3 regions of the Novosphingobium sp. NBM11 genome follow, and region 1 is predicted to be linked to each of the others. Evidence: predicted binding sites of a transcription regulator. Region 1 holds the regulator's gene; each other region holds the start of a gene.
The links. The regulator LexA, encoded in region 1, represses DNA repair genes until DNA is damaged. The targets are predictions, from matches to a motif close to GTTCCNCNCTTGTTCT.
Positions count from the first base shown of each region.

Region 2: a site for LexA is predicted at 1,781-1,796, ahead of F1640_RS00060 (ImuA family protein). Genes of this name have one in related genera too.
Region 3: a site for LexA is predicted at 7,475-7,490, ahead of uvrA (excinuclease ABC subunit UvrA). Genes of this name have one in related genera too.

Region 1 is NZ_VUOG01000001.1:3,937,315-3,946,927, reverse strand. It holds gene trpE (anthranilate synthase component I) at 1-1,038, shown strand, start outside; gene F1640_RS19085 (aminodeoxychorismate/anthranilate synthase component II) at 1,048-1,632, shown strand; partial or broken gene trpD (anthranilate phosphoribosyltransferase) at 1,629-2,622, shown strand; gene trpC (indole-3-glycerol phosphate synthase TrpC) at 2,772-3,560, shown strand; gene F1640_RS19070 (hypothetical protein) at 3,663-4,355, shown strand; gene moaC (cyclic pyranopterin monophosphate synthase MoaC) at 4,750-5,241, shown strand; gene F1640_RS19060 (molybdopterin molybdotransferase MoeA) at 5,238-6,443, shown strand; gene lexA (transcriptional repressor LexA) at 6,501-7,193, shown strand; gene F1640_RS19050 (ComEC/Rec2 family competence protein) at 7,187-9,394, opposite strand; gene gltX (glutamate--tRNA ligase) at 9,433-9,613, shown strand, end outside.
Region 2 is NZ_VUOG01000001.1:8,864-18,476, forward strand. It holds gene F1640_RS00045 (hypothetical protein) at 1-197, opposite strand, end outside; gene F1640_RS00050 (Rv2175c family DNA-binding protein) at 445-1,134, shown strand; gene F1640_RS00055 (RES family NAD+ phosphorylase) at 1,121-1,714, shown strand; gene F1640_RS00060 (ImuA family protein) at 1,834-2,586, shown strand; gene F1640_RS00065 (DUF6504 family protein) at 2,501-4,024, shown strand; gene F1640_RS00070 (error-prone DNA polymerase) at 4,021-7,293, shown strand; gene F1640_RS24980 (SOS response-associated peptidase family protein) at 7,300-7,611, opposite strand; fluoride riboswitch at 7,588-7,709, opposite strand; gene F1640_RS00080 (SOS response-associated peptidase family protein) at 8,045-8,455, shown strand; gene F1640_RS00085 (hypothetical protein) at 8,647-9,613, shown strand, end outside.
Region 3 is NZ_VUOG01000001.1:1,704,252-1,713,864, reverse strand. It holds gene F1640_RS08155 (potassium transporter Kup) at 1-1,172, opposite strand, end outside; gene F1640_RS08150 (HAMP domain-containing sensor histidine kinase) at 1,247-2,599, opposite strand; gene F1640_RS08145 (DUF4118 domain-containing protein) at 2,695-4,269, shown strand; gene F1640_RS08140 (response regulator) at 4,266-4,952, shown strand; gene F1640_RS08135 (hypothetical protein) at 4,985-5,368, opposite strand; gene F1640_RS08130 (protocatechuate 4,5-dioxygenase subunit alpha) at 5,549-5,959, shown strand; gene F1640_RS08125 (class III extradiol dioxygenase family protein) at 5,959-6,801, shown strand; gene uvrA (excinuclease ABC subunit UvrA) at 7,501-9,613, shown strand, end outside.

The DNA of each region.
Region 1 (9,613 bases):
CCGACCGTGGTGCTGGTGTTCGATCGCCTTTCGGACGAACTGTTCGCCATCGCCCCGGTCTGGGCCGGCGGTGGCACACCGGCGCAGGCGCTGGAAACGGCGGGCGAGCGCATCGACGAAGCGCTGCGCCGCCTCGCCCGCCCCGCGCCGCAGGACGCGCGGCTCGATGCGCCGGTGGACGTTGCGCTTGCTCCGGCGATGGCGCCCGAAGACTATGCCCGCATGGTCGGCCGGGCCAAGGAATACATCGAGGCGGGCGACATCTTCCAGGTGGTGCTGGCGCAGCGCTTCAGCGCGCCCTTCCCGTTGCCGCCGATCGCGCTTTACCGGGCGCTGCGCCGGATCAACCCTTCGCCGTTCCTCTATTTCCTCGACTTGCCGGGCTTCGCGCTCACCGGCTCCAGCCCGGAAATCCTCGTCCGCATCCGCGATGGCGAAGTCACCATCCGCCCCATCGCCGGCACCCGCCCGCGCGGCAAGACGGCGGAGGAGGACCGCGCCAACGAGGAAAGCCTGCTGGCTGATCCCAAGGAACGCGCCGAACACCTCATGCTGCTCGACCTCGGCCGCAACGACGTGGGCCGCGTGGCCAAGGCGGGCACGGTCAAGGTCACCGAAAGCTACACGATCGAACGCTACAGCCACGTCATGCACATCGTCTCGAACGTGGTGGGCGAACTAGATACCCAGCGCGCGGATTCGGTCGATGCGCTGTTCGCGGGCTTCCCGGCGGGCACGGTCAGCGGCGCGCCCAAGGTCCGCGCCTGCGAGATCATCGCCGAACTCGAACCCGAAACGCGCGGCGCCTATGCCGGCGGCGTCGGCTATTTCGCACCCGACGGCTCGGTGGATAGCTGCATCGTGCTGAGGACCGGCGTGATCAAGGACGGCGTGCTCCACGTCCAGGCCGGCGCGGGCATCGTCGCCGACAGCGATCCCGTCTACGAACAGCGCGAATGCGAACACAAGTCCGGCGCCCTCTTCGCCGCCGCGCGCGAGGCGATCCGCGTGGCCAGCGATCCGGGCTTCGGGCAGTAGGACCCCATCATGATCCTCGTCATCGATAATTACGACAGCTTCACCTGGAACCTCGTCCACTACCTGATGGAGATGGGCGCGGAAGTGGATGTCGTCCGCAACGATGCGCTGTCCGCCGGGCAGGCGATATCCTCTGGCGCGCGGGGGTTCCTGATCTCGCCCGGTCCCTGCACGCCCAACGAGGCCGGGATCAGCCTCGATCTGGTGGGCGCGGCGGCGGACGCGGGCGTACCGCTGCTGGGCGTGTGCCTGGGCCACCAGTCGATCGGGCAGTATTTCGGCGGGCAGGTGGTGCGCGGCGGGCTGATGCACGGCAAGACCTCGCCCGTCACGCATGACGGCACCGGCATGTTCGCCGGCATCCCCTCGCCCTTCACCGCCACACGCTATCACTCGCTGATCGTGACCGACATTCCCGATGTGCTGGCGGTCAACGCCACCTCGGACGATACGCACGTCATGGGCTTCCGCCATCGCGAGCTGCCGATCCACGGCGTGCAGTTCCACCCGGAATCGATTGCCACCGAACACGGCCACGCCATGCTGGCGAACTTCCTTCGGCTGTGCGGCGTGGACGCGAAAGTCCCGGCGTGACCGCGCTGCCGCCGGTCGACCACCCGCTCGACGAGGACACCGCCGAGCGGGCCTTCGCCGCGATTCTCGATGGCTCGGTTCCAGACGACGCGATCGCCGCCTTCCTCGTCGCGCTGTCGGAGCGGGGCGAGACGGCGAGCGAGATTGCCGGCGCGGCGCGGGCGATGCGCGCGCGGATGATCCCCGGTGCAGGCCCCCGCCAACGCCATCGACGTCTGCGGCACCGGCGGCGACGGGCACCATACGCTCAACGTTTCCACCGCCGTCAGCCTGGTCGTCGCGGCCTGCGGCGTGCCCGTGGCCAAGCACGGCAACCGTGCCGCCAGTTCCAAGGCCGGCGCGGCCGACACGCTCGAAGCGCTGGGCCTCAACCTCGATCGCGCCGCCGAAACGGCGGAAGAAACGCTGGCGGACATCGGCATCGGCTTCCTCTTCGCCGCGCGCCACCACCCGGCGATGGGCCGCATCATGCCGATCCGCAAGGCGATCGGCCGGCGCACGATCTTCAACCTGATGGGGCCGCTCGCCAATCCGGCGCAGGTCTCGCGCCAGCTGGTGGGTATCGCCCGGCCCGCCTATGTGCCGATCTATGCCGATGCGCTGGCCCGGCTCGGCACCGCGCGTTCCTTTGTCGTCTCGGGCGACGAGGGGCTGGACGAACTCTCGCTCGCCGGTGGCAACGAACTGGCCGACGTGACCGGCGCGGAGATCGTGATGCGCCGCGTCGCGCCGTCCGATGCCGATCTGCCCACCGCACCGATCGAGGCAATCCGGGGCGGCGATCCCGCGCATAACGCCGAAGCCCTGCGCCGCCTGCTGCTGGGCGAACCCGGCGCTTATCGCGACGCCGTCCTCCTCAACGCCGCCGCCGCGCTGATGGTCGCGGGCGAAGCGCGCGACTGGCACGAAGGCGTGGAGGAAGCGGCCGAGGCGATCGACAAGGGGCTGGCCAAGGCCCTGCTCGATTGCTGGATCGTGGCGCTGCGCTAGAGCCGGGATTGCGTGCGCGCTGGTGTCTCGACTTCGCTCGACACGAACGGAGGTTGAAGGACACCCTGTCCCCGTTCGTGTCGAGCGAAGTCGAGACACACCGCACCACCCTCTCGACTCGCCCCGCGCAGTCCCGCTAAAGCGCCGCGATGACCGACAAGCTCACCGAGATCTGCGACACCAAGCGCAGCGAAGTCGCCGACCGCAAGGCCGCCACCTCGCTGGCCGACCTGTCCGCGCGCGCCGCCGGGCAGAGCGCCCCGCGCGGGTTCGAGGCGGCCTTGCGCGCGAGAGCGGCCGCTGGCTACGCGCTGATCGCGGAGATCAAGAAGGCGAGCCCGTCCAAGGGCCTGATCCGCGCCGATTTCCAGCCCGCCGAACACGCGCGGCAGTATGAAGCCGGGGGCGCGACCTGTCTTTCGATCCTGACCGACGCACCCTATTTCCAGGGGCACGAGGATTTCCTGATCGCCGCCCGTGCCGCCTGCGCGCTGCCGGTGTTGCGCAAGGATTTCATGGTCGATCCCTGGCAGGTCACAGAAGCCCGCGCGATCGGGGCCGACGCCATCCTGATCATCGTCGCCGCGCTGGACGACGGTGCCATGGCCGAGATCGAGGCCGCCGCGATCGACCACGGCATGGACGTGCTGGTGGAAGTCCATAACGAGGCGGAAATGGAGCGCGCCGCGCGGTTGCGTTCGCGCCTGATCGGCGTCAACAACCGCGATCTCAAGCGCTTCGTCACCGATATCGCCATCACCGAACGGCTCGCGCCACTGGCGCCGGAAGGCACGCTGCTGGTCAGCGAAAGCGGCATCAATACCCATGCCGATCTCCAGCGGCTCGAAAAGTGCGGCGCACGCACCTTCCTGGTCGGCGAAAGCCTGATGCGCCAGGCGGATGTCACGGCGGCGGTAAAGGCCCTGCTCCAGGGCTGATCCGCCGCTCCGCATCGGTCCATTTTCACCATACCTCGCGTCCCGGCACGGCAGTAGGGGCGATCCCGTCCCAACGGCACGGGCGGCAAGGTGAAAGGTGGCATGAAGGCAGTCTTGCGGGGATCGCGCCGCGTTCTGCCCGCCGCCGGCACGGTCCTTTCCTTCCGCACCGCTCCGTTCACGCGCTTTTCGCCGGCCGAAACCGGGCGATGGGCCGCATTGCGCGTGATCGGTGCCAGCCCCCCGATAATCGTGATTCTTGTCCTGGACGGGATCTGGACCGCGCGCCCATCGCTCGCCGAGACCGCCGCCTGCGGCATCCTGCGCGAACCGATGCTGCTGGGCGAAACGCCGTTGTCGGCTCAAGACCGAGCCCATGCCGAAGCCATCGCCTGCTATGGCATCGGCGCGCGCTATGGCACCTCGCTCGCCAGCGCGAGCGAGGCTGCCGAGGGCGAATGGCGCTGGGCGCATGATCGCGATGCCTTGCGCGATGAAGTCGCGCGCGAACAGATCGCCGAAAAGGCGGAAGCAGCCGCCGCCCGCACCCGCTTCGCCGCCCGGATGGCCGGGCTGACGTGGGACCGCTTGCGTGCCGAAACGCCGCTGGCAGGCTGGAGCGCGGCCGATACGGGGCTGCCGCCCGCGTTCGTGGCCGGCGCGCGCCGGGCGCTGCTGCTGGCCTGCGCCGAACTCTCCGCACTGGCGCCGAAGCCGCGCAAGCCCGCCGCCCGCGCGATCTTCAAGCGCTGCGTGGCGTGGTTCAACCATGCGATCACCGCATCGGCGGCATGATCGGCACGGCGGAGCGCGACGGACATCCGCGCCGCTCTCGCCGAGATGGCCCGGCTTGCCGGGCAGAAGCGGCTGCTGGAGGAAATCGACGGCTGGCGCGACTGGTAGGGTTGGACGGCCACCCTGTCGTCATTGCGAGGGGCGCAGCCCCGCGGCAATCCCGGGCAGCACGCGCGGCTCTGGATTGCTTCGCTTCCGCTCGCAATGACGAACGGACCACGCGGCACTGATCGGCCCCTAACCCCCTGTCCTAAGCCGCGATCCTCTGGCATGACCACGGCATGACAGCCTGCTTTTCCTTTTGTCGCGGCGCGGTCTTTACCGGCCCGTGCCCACCCCGTGTTCCTTCGCCATGGACCGTGTCAACTTTGTCAACTTCGCAAGATTGCTCCGCATGAGCGGGCTTACGCATCTCGATTCACAAGGCCATGCGCGCATGGTCGATGTCGGCGGCAAGGCGGAAACGGCGCGCGTCGCCATCGCGCAGGGCCGCATCCGCATGACGCCGGCCACGCTTGCCGCCATCCGCGAGGGCGATGCGCCAAAGGGCGACGTTCTGGCGGCAGCGCGGATCGGCGGGATCATGGCGGCGAAGAAGACGGGCGAGCTCATCCCCCTGTGCCATCCGCTTGCGCTCGATGCGGTCGCAGTGGAGTTCGCCTTCGTGCCCGATGGCGTGGAGGTGACTGCCACTGCCTCGCTCACCGGCCGGACTGGCGTGGAAATGGAAGCGCTGACCGCCGTCTCGATCGCGCTGCTGACCATCTACGACATGGCCAAGGCGCTGGACAAAGGCATGGTGATCGAACAGGTCCGCCTGATCGAAAAGCGCGGCGGCAAGTCGGGCACGTGGCGCGCGGACGAAGAGCGGCAAGACCAGGCATGAAAACCCCACCGTTACCGCTGGAGGAGGCGCAGCGGCGCCTGCTCGCGCTGGCCCCCGCGCTGCCGGTGGAACGTCGCCCCGCCGCCGAATGCCTGGGCTTCCATCTTGCCCAGCCGCTCACCGCTCGGCGCAACCAGCCCGAGGCCGCGCTCTCCGCCATGGACGGATACGCCCTGCGCGCGGCCGACCTGCCCGGCCCGTGGACCGTGGCGGGCGAAAGCGCCGCTGGCCATCCGTTCGATGGCACGGTCGCGCCCGGACAGGCGGTGCGGATCAGCACCGGCGCCGTGGTTCCCGACGGCGCGGACATGGTGCTGATCCAGGAAGACGCCACGCGCGAGGACGACAGCCTGCACCTGACGGGCGAACCGCCCGTGCCCCGTGACAAGCACATCCGTCCGCGTGGCATGGATTTCAGCCTCGATGCCCCCTTGCTGCCGGCAGGGCAACACATGGGCGCGGCGCAGATCGCGCTCGCCGTTGCCGCCGGGCACCATTACCTTGCCGTGCGCCGGCCGGTGAAACTGGCCGTCATCGATTGCGGCGATGAACTGGTCGCCCCCGGCACCCCGCTCGCGCCGCACCAGATTCCCGCCAGCAACGGCCCGATGCTGGCGGCGCTGGCGGCTGCCTGCCAGGTCGTGACCGATCGCATCGGGCCGATCCCCGACCGGCTCGACGACCTGGCCGCCGCGCTGGACCGCGTGCGCGATGCCGATGTGGTGGTTACCAGCGGCGGCGCTTCGGTGGGCGATCACGATCTGGTCCGCCCGGCAATCGAGGCCACCGGCGCGACGCTCGATTTCTGGCGGGTCGCGATCAAGCCGGGCAAGCCACTGATGGTGGCGCAACGCGGCAGACAGGTGATCCTGGGCCTGCCCGGCAATCCCGCCGCCGCCTTCGTGACCGGCTACCTGTTCCTGCTGCCGCTCCTCCGGGCCGCGCTGGGTGCGGCGGAAACGCTGCCGCGCCTGATTCCGGCTCGCCTCGCGCAGGATATGCCGGCGGGCGGCGGACGTACCGAATTCCTGCGCGCCCGCTGGGACGGTGCCAGCGTGACGCTCGATCCCCTGCAGGATTCCGGTGCGCTGTCGTCGCTCGCGCGCAGCAACGCGCTGGTCCGGCGCGAAGCCCGCGCGCCATTGACGCCAGCGGGAACGGATGTTCCGGTCTATTTGCTGGAAAATGGCGGAATTGCTTGACGGGTGCGTTTTAGTTGCTTATTCGTTCCGCATTCGTTCACTATGGAGTGACGCGCAATGCTGACGCGCAAGCAGCACGAACTGCTGACTTTCATCCAGCTCCGGCTTGAGGAGTCCGGCATTTCCCCCTCGTTCGAGGAAATGAAGGAAGCTCTCGATCTCAAATCGAAATCGGGCGTCCACCGGCTGATTTCAGCGCTGGAGGAACGCGGCTTCATCCGTCGGCTACCCAACCGCGCCCGCGCTCTGGAAGTGCTGCGCCAGCCGGACAGCGCAACCACCAAGGCCGCGTCGCGCACGGCTCCCGCCAACGATGTGGTCGTGCCGCTGCGCAGCCCGCCGAAGACCGCACCGGCGCCGGCCAACGACGTCATCGAAGTGCCGCTGCACGGCCGCATCGCCGCCGGTGCCCCGATCGAGGCGCTGGAAGGCTCCAGCGTACTGCCGGTGCCCGCAGCCCTGCTGGGCGCGGGTGAGCATTACGCGCTGGAAGTGTCCGGGGATTCGATGGTCGATGCCGGGATTTTCGATGGCGATTTCGCGCTGGTCCGCCGCACGGACATCGCCCGCGATGGCGAAATCGTGGTGGCGCTGATCCGGGGCGAGGAAGCGACGCTCAAGTACCTGCGCCGCGAAAAGGGCATGATCCGGCTCGATCCGGCCAACGCAGCCTACGATCCGCAATACTACCGTCCCGATGAAGTGCAGGTGCAGGGAAAGCTGGCGGGGCTGCTGCGCCGCTATCACTGATCCGTTGAAGCGGGCGACGGGGCGGCTTCCGGCCGGCGCGTCGCCCGCCAGCGATACCAGCCGTGGTGCCCCTGCGTCTCGGCCACGGTGCGCACGGTGCCAGCGGCAAGATCGATGGCGAGCCCGCCGGTCCGTGCCAGCAAGGCCCGGTCCGCTTTCAGCATCCTGGGCAGGCAGGTGCGTGGTAAGCGGCGATCTGCGATGACAATGTCGGCCGCTGCGCAGGCCCGTTTCAACTCCCCGATCTCCACCAGATTCTGCCCGCGCGCCATCAGCACCGCGAACGAACGCCCGCCCCGCTTCAGCGCGATCCGGCAGAAGTCGGCGTTGCAGACCGCAGCGGGCCAGGTGTCGAGCGGGCGGACGTTCCCCTCCATCCCGGCCATTTCCAGCAGGTTTTCGCGGGTATAGTCCCCGCGCGTCTGGCGCAGCACCAGCAGTTCCGGCCCTTCTCCGGTCACGCCCACGTGACGGCCATCGCCCGATACCAGGATGTCGGGCGGGCGCATGGTGGCAAAGACCAGCGCGGCCACCGCTGCCGGAACAAGCCCCCACAGGCGCACCGGTCCGGTCCACAGCGCCAGCCACAGCCCGCCGGTAACGAACAGCGCGAACACCCCGGGCGGCATCGACGGCATCAACGTCACCGCGCCGGGCTGCCCCGCCGTCACGTGCGCCAGCCACAGCAGGAGTTCGAGCGACTTGCCCGTCAGCCACCACGCCGGCCCGCCTGCCCCCACCACGTCCAGCACCAGCGCCAGCGCGATCAGCGGCATGGTCACGAACGTGGTGAGCGGAATGGCCACGACGTTGGCCGCCGCGCCGTAGATGCCGGCGCGGTGGAAATGGAACAGCCCGATCGGCATCAGCGCCAGTTCGATCACGAGTCCCGTCGCGAGCAGCATCACGAGATGCCGCCCCAGGCGAAGCAGTACCCCTTCCTCGCGCGCGGCCAGGAAGCGCTTGGCCGGCGCGGAACCGTGGAACGCGATGATCGCGATCACCGAGGCGAAGCTCATCTGGAAGCTCGGCCCGAACACGGCCTCGGGCCAGAACACCATGACGAAGAACGCCGCCACCGCCAGCATCCGCAGCGACAGCGGATCGCGCCCCAGCGCCAGCGCCGCCAGCACCAGCAAGGCGCCGATGCACGATCGCACCGTCGGCACTTCCGATCCCGTCAGCAGGGTATAGGCAATGCCCGCCAGCGCCCCCGCCGCCGCCGCGACGATCGGCAGGCGCACGCGCAGCGCCACGAAGGGAAACAAGGCGAACAGGCGCACGGTCAGGACATAGACCGCCGCGATCACCGCACTGACATGCAGGCCGCTGATCGAAAGCAGATGCGTCAGCCCGGCATCGCGCATCGCGTCCTCGTCGGTCGGCGCGATGCTGCCCCGATCGCCGCTTGCCAGTGCGGCCGCGATCGAACCGGGCGATCCGGCGAGACGGGCGCGAATGTGATCGGCCAGGTGTTGCTGCCAGCGGCGCAGCAGCCCTCCCCCGTCAGGCGGGGCCAGCACATCGACCGGCCCGACCACGCTGCCGGTCGCGGCAAGGCCCTGGAACCACGCGGCCCGGGCGAAGTCGTATCCGCCCGGCAGCATCGGCGGAGCGGGCGGCATCAGGCGCGCCCGCAGCCGCACCGTGGCGCCTTCGGCAAGACCGGGCCTGTCCTCTTCCAGCGGCAGGTTCACGCGCACCCGCATCGCACCGGGTACGCCTTCGATCCGCGCGTCGACGAGGAGGCGCACCCGCCCCCGCGCACTTTCCTCCTGCCGGTCAAGAATGCGCCCCTCCACCCAGCCGAAGGTCGGATGGCCCACCCCCGACTTTCCGACGAGCGCGGACTTGCTCCACACCGTCACGCAACCTGCCGCCACCATGAGCGGCAGAGAAAGCGCGGCAAGCCGAACGTAGTCCAGCGAACCCTCGCGCGGGATCGCCAGGGCCAGCGCCGCCACCGCCGCACAGGCGGCGAGAAGCGCCATCCACTGCCATGGCCCGTCCAGTTCCAGCCAGCTTGCGATTCCCGTCAGGAACGCGACCGCAAGCCATGGCGCACGCTCGAATGGGCGGGCGGCGAGGAATGCGTTGCTCGACGGAAGTATGCTGGACAAGCGCCGATAATTGGCCCAATGCCGCGCCGGTTCCACCGGCAGATTCACCGCCGGTTCAGCCTCAGTTTCGACTGCGGCCATGGACGCCATGGAATGCAATAGGAAGGACCGCGCGGCCGATGGCAAGCGCCACTGAAACCGTTTCCGCACAATCGGCCGCCAGAGCCGGCCAGGAACGCTCCGGCGTTGTTACGCGCTTTGCTCCCTCGCCGACCGGGTTCCTGCATATCGGCGGCGCCAGGACCGCGCTTTTCAACTGGTTGTTCGCCCGCCACCACGGCGGCACGTACCTGCTGCGGA
Region 2 (9,613 bases), 3.9 Mb from region 1:
TCGGCCTCCGTGACCGGCATCCCTGCGGTCCAGTCGTGGGTGACTTTCGTATTCCGCTCCAGAGCGCGCGGGCGGCGAACAGCGGCGGCCGACGAACGGCGCCGCTTCCTGGGCTCGACGTCGTCAGAACCAACAGGATAGTAGTCGTGGAGACTGACGATGATGGCCGATGCCAGATGTTCTCTTTCGTTTGACATAAGCGCATAATCGCATACTCCTATCTAAACTTCACCGATATCAATGATTTACTGGCATTCTTAGCATCGGGAATTTGGATACTCCGGACGCCATGCGGTTACGCCTGCCGTCGTTTTCGGGCTCTGGAATAGTGCAAATTCCAAGAATCGGCGACGTTTGGCCTCGGTCTGCGTCGGTGATTGAAGTTTCCATTTTCATGAGATATATATAGCAGGACAATTGAACATTCTCAAGGGATCTCATCTCATGACGCCTCCCGCTTCAGCCGGTACTCAGCGTCGTCGCAGCCGCGCAACGAACTTCACCGGCGAACCAACCTCTGCCGCGTCGACGCGTGTCCGGCGCCCCGAACCCGGATCAAGTGAGGATCTCGTAGCGGCTTTCGTGCTGCGTAGCGGCAGGGCCCTCGCGCGCATCGCCGAGCGCATGCCGCGTGATCGGCTCCTGGCGGCGGTCGGCGCGTCAACGGACACGGACGTTCTCTTCAGCTCACTTCACGAGGCGGCAGCCATCGGCGCCGAGATTCTGCCCGATCGGCCCGACCCATTGACCGAAGCGCTATTGCGCGGCTCCGAAATGAAGCGGGAAATGCTCAAAGCCGAAGGCGGTGTTCTTTCCGCGCAGCAGCTCGCTGAGCACCTTGGCATCACGCCGCAGGGTCTCGGCCGTAAGCGCGAGCGCAGCCAAGTGTTCTGGCTCGATGTAGGCGACGGCTATGTCTACCCCGCGTTTCAGATCGGCAAGAATGGGCTATTGCGGGGCATCCGCGACGTGCTGGACGCCTTCACCGTCGAAGATGCCTGGATGCGAGTCAACTTCATGCTGACTGGCGACGCCAGGCTCGAAGGCCAGCGACCGATCGATCTGCTCCGCAAAGGTCAGACAGATGAGGTTGTCAGGGCGGCAGCGGCTTACGGCGAACATGGCGCCGCCTGATCCGAGACCGCTGCCGCCCGCCGATTTCGCCGCCCGCGATCTGCCCATAGAGATCATCGATAAAGGCGCTCGGCTGGTCCGCATCCATCGCACGGAACTTAGCCCGATCTTTTTCGGGTCCTCTGGCGGCAACCGCTTTGATGATCCGACACGCCAGTATGGCGTCTCCTACCTCTCACAAACGATTGAAGGCGCGTTCGCCGAAACGTGCCTTCGCTCTATCGGCGCCCGTTTCGTTGCACTGAGCTTTCTTGAGGCCCGATCATTCTGCGAGATCGAGGTCACATCGCCTTTGCGGGTCGTCTCGGTTCACGGCCCTGGCCTGGCTCGCATCGGTGCTACAGGCATTGTAACCAGCGGTCCGCACTCGGTTGCGCAGGAGTGGTCGCGCGCCATCCATGATCATTCGGCTGGCGCCGATGGCGTCGTTTACCGCTCCAACCACGACAACGGGGAACTCTGCGTCGCGCTGTTCGAGCGGGCGCACGACCGTCTGGCTGTGATCGCTTCCACGCCCATACTATCAAACCGCGACCGTCTCGGCGAACTGTTTGCCCGATATAAGGTCGGTCTGGGATAGCTCCCTCACCCGTGATCGGAAACGTGATCGAATCCGCGACCACCTTGACTCTTCCAATCGAAAAGTAGAACAAATAGCGAACATGCTTGTCAACCCGCCCTTGGAGGTCAGGAACGAACTTGCGGCCCGAGCCCGCCATAGAATCCTTGCGCGCGCAGATCGAGAAGATCGAAGGCAAAAGCCGGCGCGTCAAATCGGTGCTTCCCTTTGGAATTGCCGAGGTGGATTCACGACTCCCCGGCGAAGGCCTGGCGCTCGGCGCGCTGCACGAGATCGCGGGCGGCGGTAACGGCGCGATCGACGGTGCCGCCGCCGCGCTCTTTGCCGCCGGAATTGCTGCGCGCACCAAGGGCAAGGTGCTGTGGTGCGTCACCCGTCCCGACCTCTTCGCACCGGCGTTGGCCCAAGCCGGCCTCCCGCCAGATCGCGTGATCTATGTTGAGGCCGGGGACGACAAGACCGTCCTGGCCTGTGTCGAGGAAGGCCTGCGTCATGGCGGACTCGGCGCCGTCGTCGCAGAAATCGGCCGCCTGTCGATGACCGCCTCGCGTCGCCTTCAACTCGCCGCCGAGGGCACCGGTGCAATCGGCCTGGCGCTACGCCGCTGGCGGCGACAAACGGAGGCCACGGACTTCGGCCAGCCAACCGCCGCCATGACCCGCTGGCGGGTCTCGGCCCTGCCTTCACCCACTTTGCCCGTTCCGGGAGTCGGCCGACACCGCTGGCTTGTCGAGCTGATCCGCGCTCGCGCGGGCGAGAGTGCTGATTTCGAATTGGAGGCGTGCGATGACACGGGTCGTCTCGCTCTTCCTGCCCACATGGTCGACAGATCGCGTGCGCAGGACGGCCGGCGACGCGGCGCCTCCGGCTGAGGCGCCGCTCGTCCTGATCGGCCATGACGGGAGAAGGCGGGTGGTGGTCGCGGCCGATGGCGCGGCCCAGTCCGCCGGCCTGCGCGTGGGGATGCCGGCGACCAGGGCCCAGGTCCTCGTCCCGGGCCTCCTCGTTCAGGACGCCGCTCCCACGGCCGACGCCGAGGCGCTCGACCGCCTCGCGCTCTGGGTCCTGCAACGCTACGCCCCGATCGTCGCCGCCTGCCTGCCTGACGGCATCGTCATCGACACGACCGGCGCCGATCATCTGCACGGCGGCGAACACGCCATGCTGTCGGGCATGGTCGACCGCCTAGCGGGCTCGGGGATCGTCGCCCGCGCCGCCGTCGCCGACACCTGGGGCGCGGCGCACGCCCTCGCGCGATACGCCGGCCGGTCGCCCCTGATCTCCCCGCCGAGAGCCGTCGAAGCCGCGATCGCGCCGCTGCCGATCGCGGCGCTCCGGCTGCCGCCGGCCCTGGTCCACAATCTGCGGACGCTGGGCTTCGACCGCATTGGCGATCTAGTCGCGCAGCCGCGCGCCCCGCTCACGCTTCGCTTCGGACCCGAGCTAGGCCGCCGGATCGACCAGGCGCTCGGCCTCGCGCCCGAACTCATCGACCCGATCCGGCCGGACGACCTGATCGAGGTCCGCCGCAGCTTTCCTGAACCGATCGGCGCGGCCGAGACCATCGCCCGCTATATCGGCAAGCTGGTGGTCCAGCTCTGCGCGGCGCTCGAAGAACGCGGCCTCGGCGCGCGGCGCCTCGACCTGCTCTGCCATCGCGTCGACAACATCATGCAGGCGGTCCGCGTCGGCACGGCCTTGCCGGTGCGCGACGTCAAGCGCCTGACCCGGCTTCTGTGCGACAAGATCGAGACCATCGAACCCGGCTTCGGTATCGAAATCCTGACGCTCACAGCGACAATCGCCGAACCGATCGACGGCAAGCAGACCATCACCTCCCTTATCGACGACACCGTGCCGGACGTCTCCGATCTCGTCGATACGCTCGCCAACCGGGTTGGCGGCAGTCGCATCTATCGCGCCGCGCCGGTCGCCAGCGACGTCCCCGAGCGCTCCGTCTGTCGCGTGCCCGCCATGTCGCCCGAGACCGGGGCGACATGGTCCGGCGACTGGCCGCGACCGCCGCGTCTGCTCGATCGTCCCGAATTGATCGAGATCGTCGCGCTGCTGCCCGATCATCCTCCGGTGTCCTTCACCTGGCGCGGTGTCCGGCGACGCGTGAAGCGCGCCGACGGCCCCGAGCGCTTGTTCGGAGAATGGTGGAAGCGCGACGCCGAACTGGTCGCCGTGCGGGACTATTTCCGGATCGAGGATGACGCCGGCGAACGCTACTGGATCTACCGCGCCGGCGATGGTGAGGATGCGGCCACTGGATCGCACCGCTGGTTCCTGCATGGGGTGTTCGGATGAACGGCCCCCGCTATGCCGAACTCCAGGTCACCTCCCATTTCAGCTTCCTGCGGGGCGCGAGCGGCTGCGACGAGCTGTTCGCCACCGCAGCCCTGCTCGGCATCGAGGCGCTGGCCATCGTCGACCGCAACTCGCTGGCCGGCATCGTCCGCGCCCATGAGGCGGCAAAGACGACGGGCGTACGCCTCGTCGTCGGCTGCCGTCTCGACCTCGCCGACGGCATGTCGGTGCTGGTCTATCCGACCGACCGACCAGCCTATTCGCGGCTCTGCCGTCTGCTGTCGCTCGGCAAGAAGCGCGGCGGCAAGGCGAAATGTCATCTCGAATGGGCTGATCTCGTCGCCTATCGCGAGGGCCTACTTGCCGTTCTCTTGCCGGACCACGCCGACGACGGATGCGGCCTGCGCCTGCGGCGGTTGCGCGAGGCCTTTGGCGACCGGGCCTATATGGCACTGTCGCTGCGCCGCCGGCCGAACGACCAGCTCCGTCTGCACGAACTGTCCAACCTCGCGACCCGGATGCGGGTGCCGACCATCGTCACCAACGACGTGCTGTTCCACGCGCCCGACCGCCGCATCCTTCAGGACGTCGTCACCTGTATCCGTCACAACGTCACCATCGATGCGCTGGGCGAACGGCGTGAGCGGCACGCCGATCGCTACCTCAAACCGCCGGAGGAGATGCACCGGCTGTTCGGCCGCTATCCCGAGGCCCTGGCCCGCACGTTGCAGATCGCGGAGCGTTGCCGCTTCTCGCTCGACGAGCTGGCCTACCAATACCCCGAGGAACGCGACGACCCGGCGCTGACGCCACAAGAGACGCTGGCCAAGCTGACCTGGGAAGGTGCCGCAGAACGCTACCCCGAGGGCCTGCCGGACAGCGTCCGCGCCGCGCTCGAGCACGAGCTGAGGCTTATCGAGAAGCTGCAATACGCCCCTTATTTCCTGACGGTGAACAGCATCGTGCGGTTCGCGCGCTCCAAGGACATCCTGTGCCAGGGCCGCGGCTCGGCCGCGAATTCGGCCGTCTGCTATGTGCTCGGCATCACCTCGATCGATCCCGGCCGTAACGACCTCCTGTTCGAGCGCTTTGTCAGCGAGGAGCGGCGCGAACCGCCCGACATCGACGTCGACTTCGAACATGAGCGGCGCGAGATCGTTATGCAGTGGGTCTTCGAGACCTATGGCCGCGACCATGCCGCGCTCTGCTCGACCGTCATCCGCTACCGCTCAAAGGGTGCGCTGCGTGACGTCGGCAAGGCGCTCGGCCTCACCGAGGACCTGATCAAGACCCTGTCCTCGCAGGTCTGGGGCTGGTCGGAGGAAGGCGTCGAGCCCAAGCACGTCGAAGAGCTGAACCTCAACCTCGGCGATCGCCGGCTTCGCCTCGCTCTCGATCTCGCCCGCCAGCTCATGGGCGCGCCACGCCATCTCTCCCAGCATCCCGGCGGCTTCGTGCTGACCCATGACCGACTCGATGAGCTGGTGCCGATCGAACCCGCCGCCATGGTCGATCGCCAGGTTATCGAGTGGGACAAGGACGACATCGATGCGCTGAAATTCATGAAGGTCGACGTCTTGGCCTTGGGCATGCTGACCTGCATGAAGCGCGGCCTCGACCTCCTGGCCGACCACAAGGGGGTCCAACTCGATCTTGCGACCATCCCGGCTGAGGACCCGCGCACCTATGCGATGATCAGGAAGGCGGACACCCTCGGCACCTTCCAGATCGAGTCCCGCGCGCAGATGTCGATGTTGCCGCGCCTCAGGCCGCGGACCTTTTACGATCTCGTCGTGCAGGTCGCCATCGTCCGGCCCGGCCCAATCCAGGGCGACATGGTGCATCCCTATCTGCGCCGCCGCGAGGGGCTGGAGCCGGTCCACTATCCCAAGCCCGAACTGGAGAAGGTGCTCGGCAAGACGCTCGGCGTCCCGCTGTTTCAGGAACAGGCGATGCGCGTCGCGATCGAATGCGCCGGCTTCACGCCCGGCGAGGCCGACATGCTGCGCAAGTCGATGGCGACCTTCAAGTTCACCGGCGGCGTCTCCCACTTCCGGGACAAGCTCATCAACGGCATGGTCGACAACGGCTATGAACCGGAGTTCGCCGAACACACCTTCAAGCAGCTCGAAGGCTTCGGCAGTTACGGGTTTCCGGAAAGCCACGCAGCCTCTTTTGCGCTAATCGCCTACGCCTCGGCGTGGCTCAAATGCTGGCACCCCGACATCTTCTGCGCGGCGCTGCTCAATTCCCAGCCGATGGGCTTCTATGCCCCCGCTCAAATCGTGCGCGACGCCCAGGACCATCACGTCGAGGTCCGGCCGGTCTGCATCAACGCCTCGCGCTGGGACTGCACCTTGGAGCCGACCGGCGACGATGGCCGCTTCGCGGTCCGTCTCGGCCTGCGCATGGTCAAGGGGCTGGCGAACGCCAACGCCGCCGCCATCGTCAGCGCGCGGGCTGATACGCCCTTTGCCTCGATCGACGATCTATGGCGCCGCGCCGGCGTGCCGGTCGCCGCCCTGGTGCAAATCGCCGAGGGCGACGGCTTCCGCCCGTCACTCAGCATGGCGCGGCGTGAGGCGCTCTGGGCAATAAAAGCGCTACGCGATGAACCCTTGCCCCTCTTCGCGGCCGCCACCGCCCATGAACAGCAGCTCGTGCCCGAGATCAGCGAGGCCGCCGTCAGCCTTCGGCCCATGACGGCAGGCTCGGAGGTGGTGGAGGACTACGGCCATATCGGGCTGTCGCTGCGCAGCCACCCGGTCGCCTTCCTGCGCGACGATCTGCGCCGACGGCGAATCTTCACCTGTCAGCAGGCGATGGATGCCCGCGACGGCCGTTGGCTGGAGGCCGCCGGCATCGTGCTGGTCCGGCAGCGGCCCGGCAGCGCGAAGGGCGTGATGTTCATAACCCTCGAAGACGAAACCGGCATCGCCAACCTCGTCGTCTGGCCGCAGGTCTTCGAGAAGAACCGCCGTATCATCCTGTCGGCCGGAATGTTCGCCGTGCGCGGACGCATCCAGCGCGAGGGCGAAGTCGTGCATCTGGTCGCGCAGCGCCTCACCGATCTCTCGGCCGACCTGGCCAGCGTCGGTGATCGGGATGCGGCCTTTCCGCTGCCGCACGGACGCGGCGATGAATTCCATCACGGCTCGCCGACGCCCGATCCGCGTGGACTGGCGCCAAAGGGCCTGCGCACGCGCGACATCTACATTCCCGACCTCCACATCGACTCGATCAAAGTGAAGACACGGGATTTCCGGTAGAACGCGTCATCCAACCTGCTCCACTTGCAGCGTGCCGGCCGCCAACGGACGGATCAGTGATTGAGCCGGAACCGAGGGGTCAAGCCAATCGGCCCAGGCGTCGCGTTCGAGGATGACGATCTGCCGATCATGGTAGGGCGCGATGTCGGGTCCGGGCTCCATCGTGAGCATGGTGAAGGCCTCGCCGACATCCTTCGTGGCGCGCCAGATGCCGGCGATGCAGATGATCGGCTGGCCGCGCTTGGTGAACAGCCACTTGTCCTTCCGCTTCTTTCCCTTCTCGGCGGGGTCCGTGAACTCGTAGAAGCCATCAGCCACGATCAGGCAGCGGTTCGAGGTGAATTCGCGGTCGTCAGAGCGGAAATTGTAGACCGGGCGCTTGTTCTGGCCTGGCCAGCTCCATCGCCGCTGCAGCATGTCGCCGTCACCCCGAACGCCCTCGACCGTTCGGACGATCGGACCCATGTCGGTGATCTTGATGTCCTCACGCGCTTCAATGTTCGGCGTGCCTTCGCCGAAGCGGATCTTGATCTTGAGGTCGGCGAAGTCCTCAACGATCGACGCCACGTCCACCATAAGTCGGTAGTCATTGCACATGTGTCCTCCGCTTCGACCGCTCTTGTCCGGCCGCTGTGTTCTGGCTATGTTCACAGATCATGAGCGCGACGGTATTCGATTCCGAAGCATCCCTCAGCGAACGCCGGGTAATCATAAGGCGCGACGGCGGCGATGTTGAGATGGTGGAGCTGCCGTGGGGACTTCAGCCCCGCGAGAATGGCGGGCGGCCGTTCACCGTCACCCGGGCGGAGAGTCGGACTTTCCGAGCCATCGCTGCCTCATCCCTGCGTCCGAATTCCGCCATCGCAGCCGGGGTAAGCACTACAGTTTCTCGCTGACGAGTGGCGACTGGTTCTATTTCGCGGGCATCTGGCGGCCGGTGACGCAGGATTGGCCGGAGGCCTATGCGATCCTGACGACCACGGCGAACGACGATGTCGCGCTCTATCATGATCGGCAGATGGCCGTCCTACGACGCGATCAGCGCTTGGCCTGGCTCGATCTCACCACGCGGGAAGAGGACTTGCTGAAGCCGCTGCCGGCAGGGGCTTTCGCCGTTTCGCGGCTGCGGGAAAAATCGGCGCAAGCCACCTTTGCAATCTGAACGATCAGCTTTTCGAAGCGGCCGAAGGGGGAAAGCCTTCCCCTGCGTCCGAGCCCTCGGTCTCGGCCGACCCCTTCTGCGGGGCGGCTGCCCCGCAACGCCCCGCTGAGAGTGAGAGAGTGGACCGGTTTTCCGTGACGGGTGGAAGGTTGGAGAAGAGGTCTCCGACGCCCGTCATGGAGATTGATCCCATGAACATGCAAGTCCTCGACGCTCGCCGCGACTCGAACGGCGGTTACAAGGTCGATGTCAGCCGGGGGGAGCGGATCGGCCGCGTCTCTTCGGAGTGGTTCTCGCGTCCGGCCGACGAGCGCTACCTCTCCCTGTCGGAGCTGGCCCATACGGTTCGTGACCGTACCGAACGCAGCCGGACGCGGGTGGTGGAGAGCGCGCTCATCCACGTCGAGGCGAACCGCAACGATTCAGAGCGGCTGGCGCTGATCCTGCCGGGCACCGATGCGGCAATCGCGCCTACACACTGGTCCTTCGGCCAGCTCGCCAGCCTGGTCGGTGCGCCCGCCGCCTATTTGCGACAGCTCCCTGCCGCACTTGCCGCCATCAACCTGCAGTATGGCCTCACCTCCAATCGGGCCGAGCAGATCAAGACACTCGAAACCGACAACGGCCGGGTCGAGCTGCGCGCCGTCACCGGGCCGGATTATGGGCGCATCTTCGACCACGAGCTGGTCGAGGCCGTGCAGCGCATCGCCGGCAACGGCACGGGCGACACCCGCTGGAAAGTGCCGGGCGTGCTCGACTGGTCGACCGGCATCTACAATCCGCGCGTGGACATCACCAAGGATACGACGACCCTCTATGCCTCCGACCGCGACGTCTTCCTGTTCCTGGTCGACGACTTGAATCCGATCGAGGCCGGGCGCCTGCCAGACGGCTCGCCGGATTTCTACTTCCGGGGTTTCTACTGCTGGAACTCCGAGGTCGGCGCCAAGACGCTCGGCATGGCGAGCTTCTATCTCCGCGCGGTCTGCCAGAATCGGAATTTGTGGGGCGTGGAGGACTTCGAGGAGATCACCATCCGCCACAGCAAATATGCAGCCAACCGTTTCGCCCATGAGGCGGCGCCAGCGCTGGCGAACTTCGCCAATTCCTCACCCCTGCCTTTCGTCAATGGCATCAAGGCCGCCCGCGAGCGGATCG
Region 3 (9,613 bases), 2.2 Mb from region 1:
ATGCAGGCGGTGATGAACATGGTGCCCGTCACCGCGATGCCATAGGCGGAGGCAAGGTTGCTCGATGTGCGGAAGCCCAGCACCAGCAGGATGACCAGCGCCAGCAGCAGCCAGTTGACCAGCGGTACGTAGATCTGCCCGGCCGCGCTCGCGCTGGTGTGGCGGATGCGGATGCGCGGCAGGAAACCCAGTTGCACCGCTTGTTGCGAGATCGAGAACGCGCCCGAAATCACGGCCTGGCTGGCGATGATCGTGGCCAGCGTGGCCAGGATCACCAGCGGCAGCCGCGCCCAGTCCGGCGCCATCAGGAAGAACGGGTTTTCCACCATGGCCGGGTTCTTGAGCAGCAGCGCAGACTGGCCGAGGTAGTTGATGAGCAGGCAGGGGAAGGCCACCCACAGCCACGCCACCATGATCGCCTTGCGGCCGAAGTGGCCCATGTCGGCATAGAGCGCTTCGGCCCCCGTCACGGCCAGCACCACCGAGCCGAGCGCGAGGAACGCGAGCGCCGGATCGATCAGGAAGAAGCGCAGCGCATAGATCGGGTTGACCGCGCCCAGCACTTCGGGCGCTTGCGCGATGTTGGCCACGCCCAGCACCGCCAGCACGGCGAAATAGACCAGCATCACCGGGCCGAACAGGCGGGCGACCACCGCCGTCCCGCGCGACTGGATGGCGAACAGCGCGATCAGGATCGCGATCGAGATCGGCAGCACCAGTTCGGCGAAGGCTTCGTGGACCACCGTCAGCCCTTCGACGGCGGACAGCACCGAAACCGCCGGCGTGATGATCGCATCGCCATAGAACAGCGCCGTGGCGATCAGGCCCAGCACGGTCATCCCCACGCTCCAGCGCCCGGCTTCCATGCTGCGGCCGATCAGCGCCAGCAGCGCCAGGCTGCCGCCTTCGCCCTTGTTGTCGGCCTTCAGGATCACGAACACGTACTTGATCGTGACGATCAGCATCATCGTCCAGAAGATCAGCGACAGCACGCCGAAGATGTGCGCCCGGTCCACGGCCAGCGGATGATGGCCGATGAAGCTTTCCTTCAGCGCGTAGAGCGGCGAGGTGCCGATGTCGCCGAACACCACGCCAATGGCGCCCACCGCCAGCGTCGCCAGCCCCTCGTTGGGATGCGCGCCGTGTTGCGAAGAATTTCCGGATTCGTCCATGGGTCGGCCCGTTAGTCGCGTCGATGCAGGCATACCACGGACTTTACGGGTTCTTTATGGCGATCCGCGCGGCGCTATGCGGTCGGCACATCGACGCAGGCGATCAGCCCCGGCCCGCCGTTGCGGAACGAAAGCCGGCCGCCGAAGCGCTGGAGCAGGCGGTACGCGGTGGGAATGCCCAGACCGAAGCCGGCGGTGTTGCGCGCACGGGAACTGTCGAGACGGAAAAAGGGATCGAGCACGGCATCGAAGCAGTCTTCCGGAATACCGGGGCCGTCGTCGGCGATCGCGATTCGCCAGTGACTATCCTTTCCTCCGATGGTCACGCGCGCGCGTTCGCCATATTGGAGCGCGTTCTCGATCAACGGGGTCAGCGCCAGCAGCAGCGGTTCGCGATAGGTGCGGGCGAGCGCCACGGGCGGCGCTTCCAGGTGGGTTTCGCCCGGCAGCGATGCCAGCAGATCGCGCACCATGGCGACAAGATCGACCTCCGCCGCGTCCGCCGTCATGTGCTGCGCGCGCAGGAACGACTGGAGCGACATCAGCATCGCCTCCATCTCCTCCGTGCTGGAGCTGACGATGCGCGAAATGTCGCTGTCGTCGACGAAATCGGACGCGATCTTCAGCCGGCTGAGCGGGGTGCGCAGATCGTGGCTGATCGCCTCGAACGACTTGGCCTGATCGGTTTCCAGCCCCGATATACGTGCCTGCATGTCGTTGAGCGAGCGGGCCAGATCGCGCAGTTCCGCCGGTCCGCTTTCGCGCAGCGCGGCGGGCTGGCCATGGGCCATGGCGTCCGCCGCGCGCGCCAGTTGCGCCAGCGGCCGCATCAGCGCGCGCAAGGCATAGAGCCCCGCCCCCACGCAGAGCACGGTGGCGAGCAGGGTCATGATCGTGGCCCGCAGCGCCACCGCCCAGCCCGAAGCGACATCAGGCGATCGGAAATTGAGCCAGGCGCCGTCGCCCAGCCGCATCGATCCCACCAGATCGCGCTGCCCGCGCGGCCCCTTCACCACATCGAGTAGCAGGGTGCGTCCGGCCAGCGCCGGCTCCCACGCCAGCACCAGCCGCCGGATGTCCACCGCCGCGCGCGCTTCGCCCTGGCGCTGGACGGCGGGTGAGGAGGCGACGCCCGCCTGCAGGTGGCTGGTAGACATGATCGTGGCCGGCGCATCGCGATCGATCGCGTGCAGCCGTTCGCTGACCACCAGCAGCTCCGCCACGCGGCGGGCGTGGTCCTCGCGGATCGTTTCGCGGTCGATCGTTTCGTAGAAGGCGAGGCTGGCCACGGCCTGGACTGCGGCGATGCCCAGCAGCAGGACCATGGCATAGCCGACCAGCCGGTGCGACCGCAGCCGGATCATTGCCTTGCCGAAGAGCGTGCTCGCTATGATCGCCTCTCCCGCCCGGTTATGCGCGCCGGGCATGGCCAACCGCTGTCATCATGCGCCGGCCAAGTCAATTGCGGCGTGGGGCCGTTCGCGCACTCGACAAGCGCTCCGAAGCCGCGCATCCAGCGCGGGTGAGCGACCTGTCCATCCCCGAAAGCCACGACCCCCACCGGCGCGAGGGGCGCTGGGGCAGCGGTACCGGCTATCTCGTGTCCTTCGCGCTGGTGGCGCTGGTTACGTTGATCGGCGGCGTGCTGTTCGCGCGGGGGAACAGCACGGACATCGGGCTGCTCTATCTGATTCCGGTGATGTACGCGGGCACGAGGCACGGGCTGGCGACGGGCGTGGTCGTGGGCCTCGCCTCCTCGCTGGCGTACAACTTCTTCTTCATCCCGCCCACGCACACGCTGTCGGTCGATAATCCCGAGCATTTCATCACGCTGCTGATCCTGCTGGGAGTGGCGGTGGTCGGCAGCCAGCTTGCCGCACAAGTGCGGGAGCAGGCGAGGCTGGCGGAAGCGCGGGCCGATCGCAACGCCGCGCTGGCCGGCTTCGCGCGCCGGCTCACCGGGCTCAGCCGGCGCGACGATGTGTGGAGCGTGGCGGCGGAGGAGGTGGCGCGCCTGTTCGATGTGCGGACGATCGTGCTGGTGCGCGCTCCGGCCGAGTCGGGCGACCATGGCCTGGTTCTGTGCGCCTCATCGCCGCCGCAGCACCGCATCGAACTGATCGAGATGGCGGCGGCGCAGTGGTGCTTTGACAACGCCGTGCCCGCCGGTCCCGGCTCCGAAACCCTGACCGCGTCCGAATGGCTGTTCCATCCCGTGATCGGCCCGGCCGGGGCGGTGGCCGTGATGGGCGTGGGCCGCGCCGACGCGGGGGAGCCGCTGCACCCCGGCCAGGCGCTGCTGCTGCGCAGCCTGCTCGACCAGTGCGGGCTGGCGCTGTCGCGCATCGTGGCGGAGGAGGAGGCGCGCGCGCTGGGCGAGGTGCAGGAGCGCGACCGGTTGCGCGCGGCGCTGCTCTCGTCGGTCAGCCACGATCTGCGCACTCCGTTGACCACCGTGCTCGCCACCCTGCGCGCGATGCGCGCGGCGGTGCCCGAACAGGAAGCGCAGCTTGCCGCCGCGCGGACCGAGGCGGAGCGGCTGAATCGCTTTGTTGCCAATCTGCTCGACATGGTGCGGATCGAGACCGGCGCGCTGGACCGGATGGTGCAGCTGGTCGATCTGGCCGAGGCCGCGGGCAGCGCGATCGAGGACTTGCGGCCGGTGCTGGGCGCGCGTCGGATCGCGGTGGCCATGCCCGATGACCTGCCGCTGGCGCTGCTCGATCCGCAGCTTTTCCATCACTGCCTCATCAATCTGATCGATAACGCGGCCAAGCATGGCGGGCCGGATGGCACGATCACGGTGGCGGCGGAGACGGCTGCGGATGGCGGCCTTGTGCTTTCCGTGCAGGATAGCGGCCCCGGCCTGCCGCCGGGCGAGGAGCAGCGCGTGTTCGCCATGTTCACGCGGCTGGAAGGGTCTGATCGCACCGGCGGATCGGGACTGGGGCTGGCGATCGTGAAAGGGTTTGCCGAAGCGATGGGTCTGATGGTGCGCGCGGGCAACCGTGCCGACGGGCAGGGCGCGCGCTTCGCCTTGCATATTCCCCCGCATCTCGTGCGCGCGCCCGGGGCGCCGGAGGAGGAGATGGCATGACCGATCCCGTCCCGCTGCTGATCGTGGAGGACGATGCGCCGATCCGCGCGCTGCTCGTCTCGGCTCTGGCCGCGGCCGGTTACCAGCCGTTCGAGGCCGCAACCGCGCGCGAGGCGCTGGCCGCGCTGGCCGAGGTCGGGCCGCAGGCGGTCCTGCTCGATCTGGGCCTGCCGGATCGCGACGGGCTGGAACTGGTGCCGCTGTTGCGCGGCGCGGGGGCGGCGGTGGTGATACTCTCCGCGCGCGATGCCACGGCGGAGAAGGTGGCGGCGCTCGATCTGGGCGCGGACGATTACGTGACCAAGCCGTTCGATCTCGACGAGGTGCTGGCCCGCCTGCGCACCGCGCTGCGCCATCGCGCCGCGCCCGGCGCGGTCACCGGCAACGTGCGCGCGGGCGGGGTGGAGATCGACCTGCTGGCGCGGATCGTGCGCCGGGACGGCCACGAAGTGCACCTTGCCCCGCGCGAATATGCGATGCTGGCCGAACTGGCGGTCCATGCCGGCAAGGTGGTGACGCACGCGCATCTGCTGCGCACGGTCTGGGGGCCGGGGCATGAGGAGGATGTGGAATACCTGCGCGTGGCCGCGCGGGGCATCCGCCGCAAGCTGGAAGACGGCGCATCGGGCGCGCCCTCGCTCATCCGCAACGAACCGGGCGTGGGCTACCGGCTGGTCGTCTGACCGGCGTTCGCGCGTTAGTCCTCGGGCGCGCGTCAGTCCTCGGGCAGCGGTTCTTCCGGCAAGGTCCGGGGCTGCGGGGGGATCGCGCCGATGATTTCGGCGATCTCGATCACGGCGGACACGGCGATCGCTTCCTCGCGGCTCAGGCCGTCGAAATCCGGCAGGAACGCGCGGCAGGCGGTGAGCAGCGCGCCCTGCGCGTCTTCCAGTTCCAGCCGGTATTCCGCCAGCGTCGTGCAGCCGTCGATATCGGACCAGCGCAGCCCGCTGGGCGCCGGGCGTTCGTGATAGGCCCACAGCGCATCGATGGCGCGGTCCATCGCGCCGCGCACCTGATCGGCCACCGCATCGCCCGAGGCGCGGGCTTTCAGCTTCTGTCGGTAGCGCCGCTGGCGCTCGGCGTTGGTCATGGCCATGCGCGCAGAGTAACCACGCGCGGCGCGTTTGCGCAAGGATGTTACGTAACTTTGTTCGCGCTTCGGTTTCGCCGGGCCGGTTTCACGGGATTGATATGAGTCAAAGCAATTCGGCCTTGTCGCCTTAGGGTCCGAATCTGTCGGGAAGGTAGCAACACCCAGATCCGGGAGAGCAGGACAATGACCATGGCGAGTGCGGAAGTGCGGCGGCGGCCGCCCATCCCCGGCACCACCCTTTTCGATGGCGGCATGGCGCGGCGCGGCTTCGCGCTGAATGCAATGTGCTATTCGTTCAACGACGCTGCCAACCGCGAGGCGTTCCGCGCCGACGAGGACGGCTATTGCCGCAAGTTCGCGCTGACGCCCGAACAGCGCAAGGCGGTTGCGGACCGCGATGTGCTGGCGATGATCGAAGCCGGCGGCAACGTCTATTATCTGGCCAAGCTGGCCGGCATCTTCGGCCTCAACGTGCAGGATCTCGGCTCGCTCCAGACCGGCATGAGCCTTGACGATTTCAAGGCGCACCTCGTGGCGCAACGCGCCAAGATCGCGCCCGACATGGTCGTTTCCACCGGTATGGAGAACGCGTGATGGCGGACATCGTCGGCGGCTATTTCACCAGCCACGTGCCGGGCATCGGCGGCGCGATCGTGCGCGGAGATCAGCAACAGCCCTACTGGAAACCGTTTTTCGATGGCTACCCCCCGATCCGCGCCTGGCTTGCCGAAGCCCAGCCGGACGTGGCCGTGGTGTTCTACAACGATCACGGGCTGAACTTCTTCCTCGACAAGATGCCCACGTTCGCGGTCGGCGCGGCGGCGTCCTACGACAACGCCGACGAAGGCTGGGGCCTGCCGGTGTACAAGAGCTTCACCGGCCACCCCGAGCTGAGCTGGCACATCATCGAGGAACTCGTCGCGTCCGAGTTCGATATCACCACCTGCCAGAAGATGCTGGTCGACCATGCGTTGTCGATCCCCTTCGAGCTGGTCTATCCCGATGCGCCGGCCTGGCCGATCCGGCTGGTGCCGATCGCCATCAATACCGTGCAGTATCCGCTGCCATCACCGAAACGCTGCCTGGCGCTGGGCCGCGCGGTGGCCAAGGCGCTGCGTTCGTGGACAGGGGCGGAGCGGGTGCTGGTGGTGGGCACGGGCGGCCTTTCGCACCAGCTCGACGGCCCGCGCGCCGGGTTCATGAACCCCGACTACGATCGCTTCTGCCTCGACCATCTCGCGGCCGATCCCGATGCGCTGACGCGCCATTCGGCCGAGGACGTGGCCGAACTGGCCGGGACGCAGGGGGTGGAGATTCTCAACTGGATCGCCGCGCGGGGTGCCCTGGGCGATGGCCCGCTGAGCGAGGTCACCCGGAACTACCACATTCCGATCAGCAATACCGCCGCCGCCAGCCTGGTGCTGGAGCCGGCCTGAGGCGGTCGAGGGTTCGTTTGGTGTGGTTGCCCGCTTCGGGGCATCGCCATCATCTGCACCACGCGGGTCGTGATGTTTCGCCGCCGCTCCCTGCTCCTCGTGGCTGGGGGCGGCGGTTTCAGGCGCGCAAGGCGCTTCGGTCTGTCCGGTTGTGACGCCGCGCACACCATACCCGGCGAATCGGTGCGAAAAGAGCCTTCTGGCCTAGCGGTCCGATGGCACCTTGGTGCGATCGTTGCGCGTCTGGGTCATCGCGGAAGCAAAGCTCTCCGCGAAATGCCGCGTGAAATTGTCCTGGGCTTTCAACGAGATGGCCCGGGTGTGGTGGTTTGCCTGCTCTCCCCCACCAAACAGATGGGTGGCTGGCGCCCTGCAATGGTGGTCTGTGTCCGTCACGGTCTTGCAGATCCCCGCCGATCCGCTTCAGTGCTGCGGCCGGCCTTGCTCGTTTCATGGTTTCTTATCCGTTACCGGCCGTAACATCCAAAATGAAATTTGAATTGTACCGACACGACACGGTTAGCACTTTCGTAAAGCGCTATGGCATGGGCCTGGTCCCCTGTCCGTGACAGCGGACACGCTCTCCTCATCAACCGTTTTCCTTGGCCCCTTGCCCTTCCGCGATACCCTTCCCAGATAGCGCGCTTCTCCCCAAGAGCCGTCTTGCGCTCTGTGAACAAATCTGGAACACGGGTGCCCATGTCGCTCAGCAAGATTTCCGTCCGTGGCGCCCGTGAACACAACCTCAAGGGTATCGATGTCGATCTCCCGCGGGACAGCCTGATCGTCATCACCGGGCTTTCCGGCTCGGGCAAATCCTCGCTGGCGTTCGATACGATCTATGCCGAAGGGCAGCGCCGCTACGTTGAATCGCTGTCGGCCTATGCCCGCCAGTTTCTCGAGATGATGCAGAAGCCGGATGTCGAGCACATCGACGGCCTCAGCCCCGCGATCTCGATCGAGCAGAAGACCACCAGCCGCAACCCGCGCTCGACCGTGGCGACGGTCACCGAGATCTACGACTACATGCGCCTGCTGTGGGCGCGCGTGGGCGTGCCCTATTCTCCGGCCACCGGCCTGCCGATCAGCGCGCAGACGGTCAGCCAGATGGTCGATCGCGTGATGGCCCTGCCCGAAGGCACGCGCGCCTATCTGCTGGCGCCGGTGGTGCGTGGCCGCAAGGGAGAATACCGCAAGGAACTGCTGGAATGGCAGAAGGCGGGCTACACCCGTGTCCGCATCGACGGCGAGCTCTACGCGATCGAGGAAGCCCCCGCGCTCGACAAGAAGTACAAGCACGATATCGAGGTGGTGGTCGATCGCATCGCCGTGCGGGATGGCATCCAGACCCGGCTGGCCGACAGCTTCGAACAGGCGCTCAAGCTGGCCGAGGGGCTGGCCTATATCGATCTGGCGGATGGCGTGGTGCCGGGGCGCGAGGAGGAGGCGCAGGCCAAGGGCAAGAATCTGAAAGGCGCGGGCCTGCCGCCCAACCGCATCGTGTTCAGCGAAAAGTTCGCCTGCCCGGTCAGCGGCTTCACCATCGAATCGATCGAGCCGCGCCTGTTCTCGTTCAACGCCCCGCAGGGCGCGTGCCCGGCCTGCGATGGCCTGGGCGAGAAGCTGCTGTTCGATCCGCAACTGGTCGTGCCCAACGAGGCGCTGAGCCTCAAGCAGGGCGCGGTCGTGCCCTGGGCCAAGTCCAATCCGCCGTCGCCCTATTACATGCAGGTGCTGTCCAGCCTCGCCGCGCATTTCGGGTTCAGCCTGGAAACGCCGTGGGAGAAGCTGCCCGGCGAGGTGCGGCTGGTGATCCTCTATGGCACCGGCGGCAAGGCCGTGCCGCTGACCTTCGTCGATGGCAAGAAGAGCTACACCGTCACCAAGGCGTTCGAAGGGGTGATCGGCAATCTCAACCGCCGCATGCTCCAGACCGAAAGCGCGTGGATGCGCGAGGAACTGGGCAAGTTCCAGACCGCGCAGCCGTGCGAGACCTGCGGCGGGGCGCGCCTCAAGCCCGAGGCGCTGGCGGTGAAGATCGCGAGCGAGGACATCTCGATGTCCACCCGCCGTTCGGTGGCCGACGCGCTGGCGTGGTTCTCCACGCTGGAGGAGAAACTGACCGACCAGCAGCGCCAGATCGCCAAGGCGATCCTCAAGGAAATCAATGAGCGGCTGGGCTTCCTCAACAACGTCGGCCTCGATTACCTCAATCTCGATCGCACGTCGGGCACGCTGTCGGGCGGGGAAAGCCAGCGCATCCGCTTGGCCAGCCAGATCGGTTCGGGCCTTTCGGGCGTGCTCTATGTGCTCGACGAACCCTCGATCGGGCTGCACCAGCGCGACAACGACCGCCTGCTCGAAACGCTCAAGCGCCTGCGCGACCTTGGCAACACGGTGATCGTGGTGGAGCATGACGAGGACGCGATCCGCACGGCCGACTGGGTCGTCGATCTCGGCCCCGGCGCGGGCGTCCATGGCGGCGAGATCGTGGCGCAGGGCACGCTCAAGGACATTCTCAAGAGCAAGGCCAGCCTCACCGGCCAGTACCTGACGGGCGCGCGCCGTATCGACGTGCCGGCGCACCGCCGCAAGGGCAACGGGCTGGACCTGGTGGTGGAGGGCGCGCGGGCCAACAACCTGCGCAACGTCACCGCGCGCATTCCGCTCGGCACGTTCACCTGCATCACCGGGGTTTCCGGCTCGGGCAAGTCGTCGCTGACGATCGACACGCTGCAGGCAGGCGCCGCGCGCGTGCTCAATGGCGCGCGGGTGATCGCCGGGCCGCACGACGCCATCAAGGGGCTCGAAG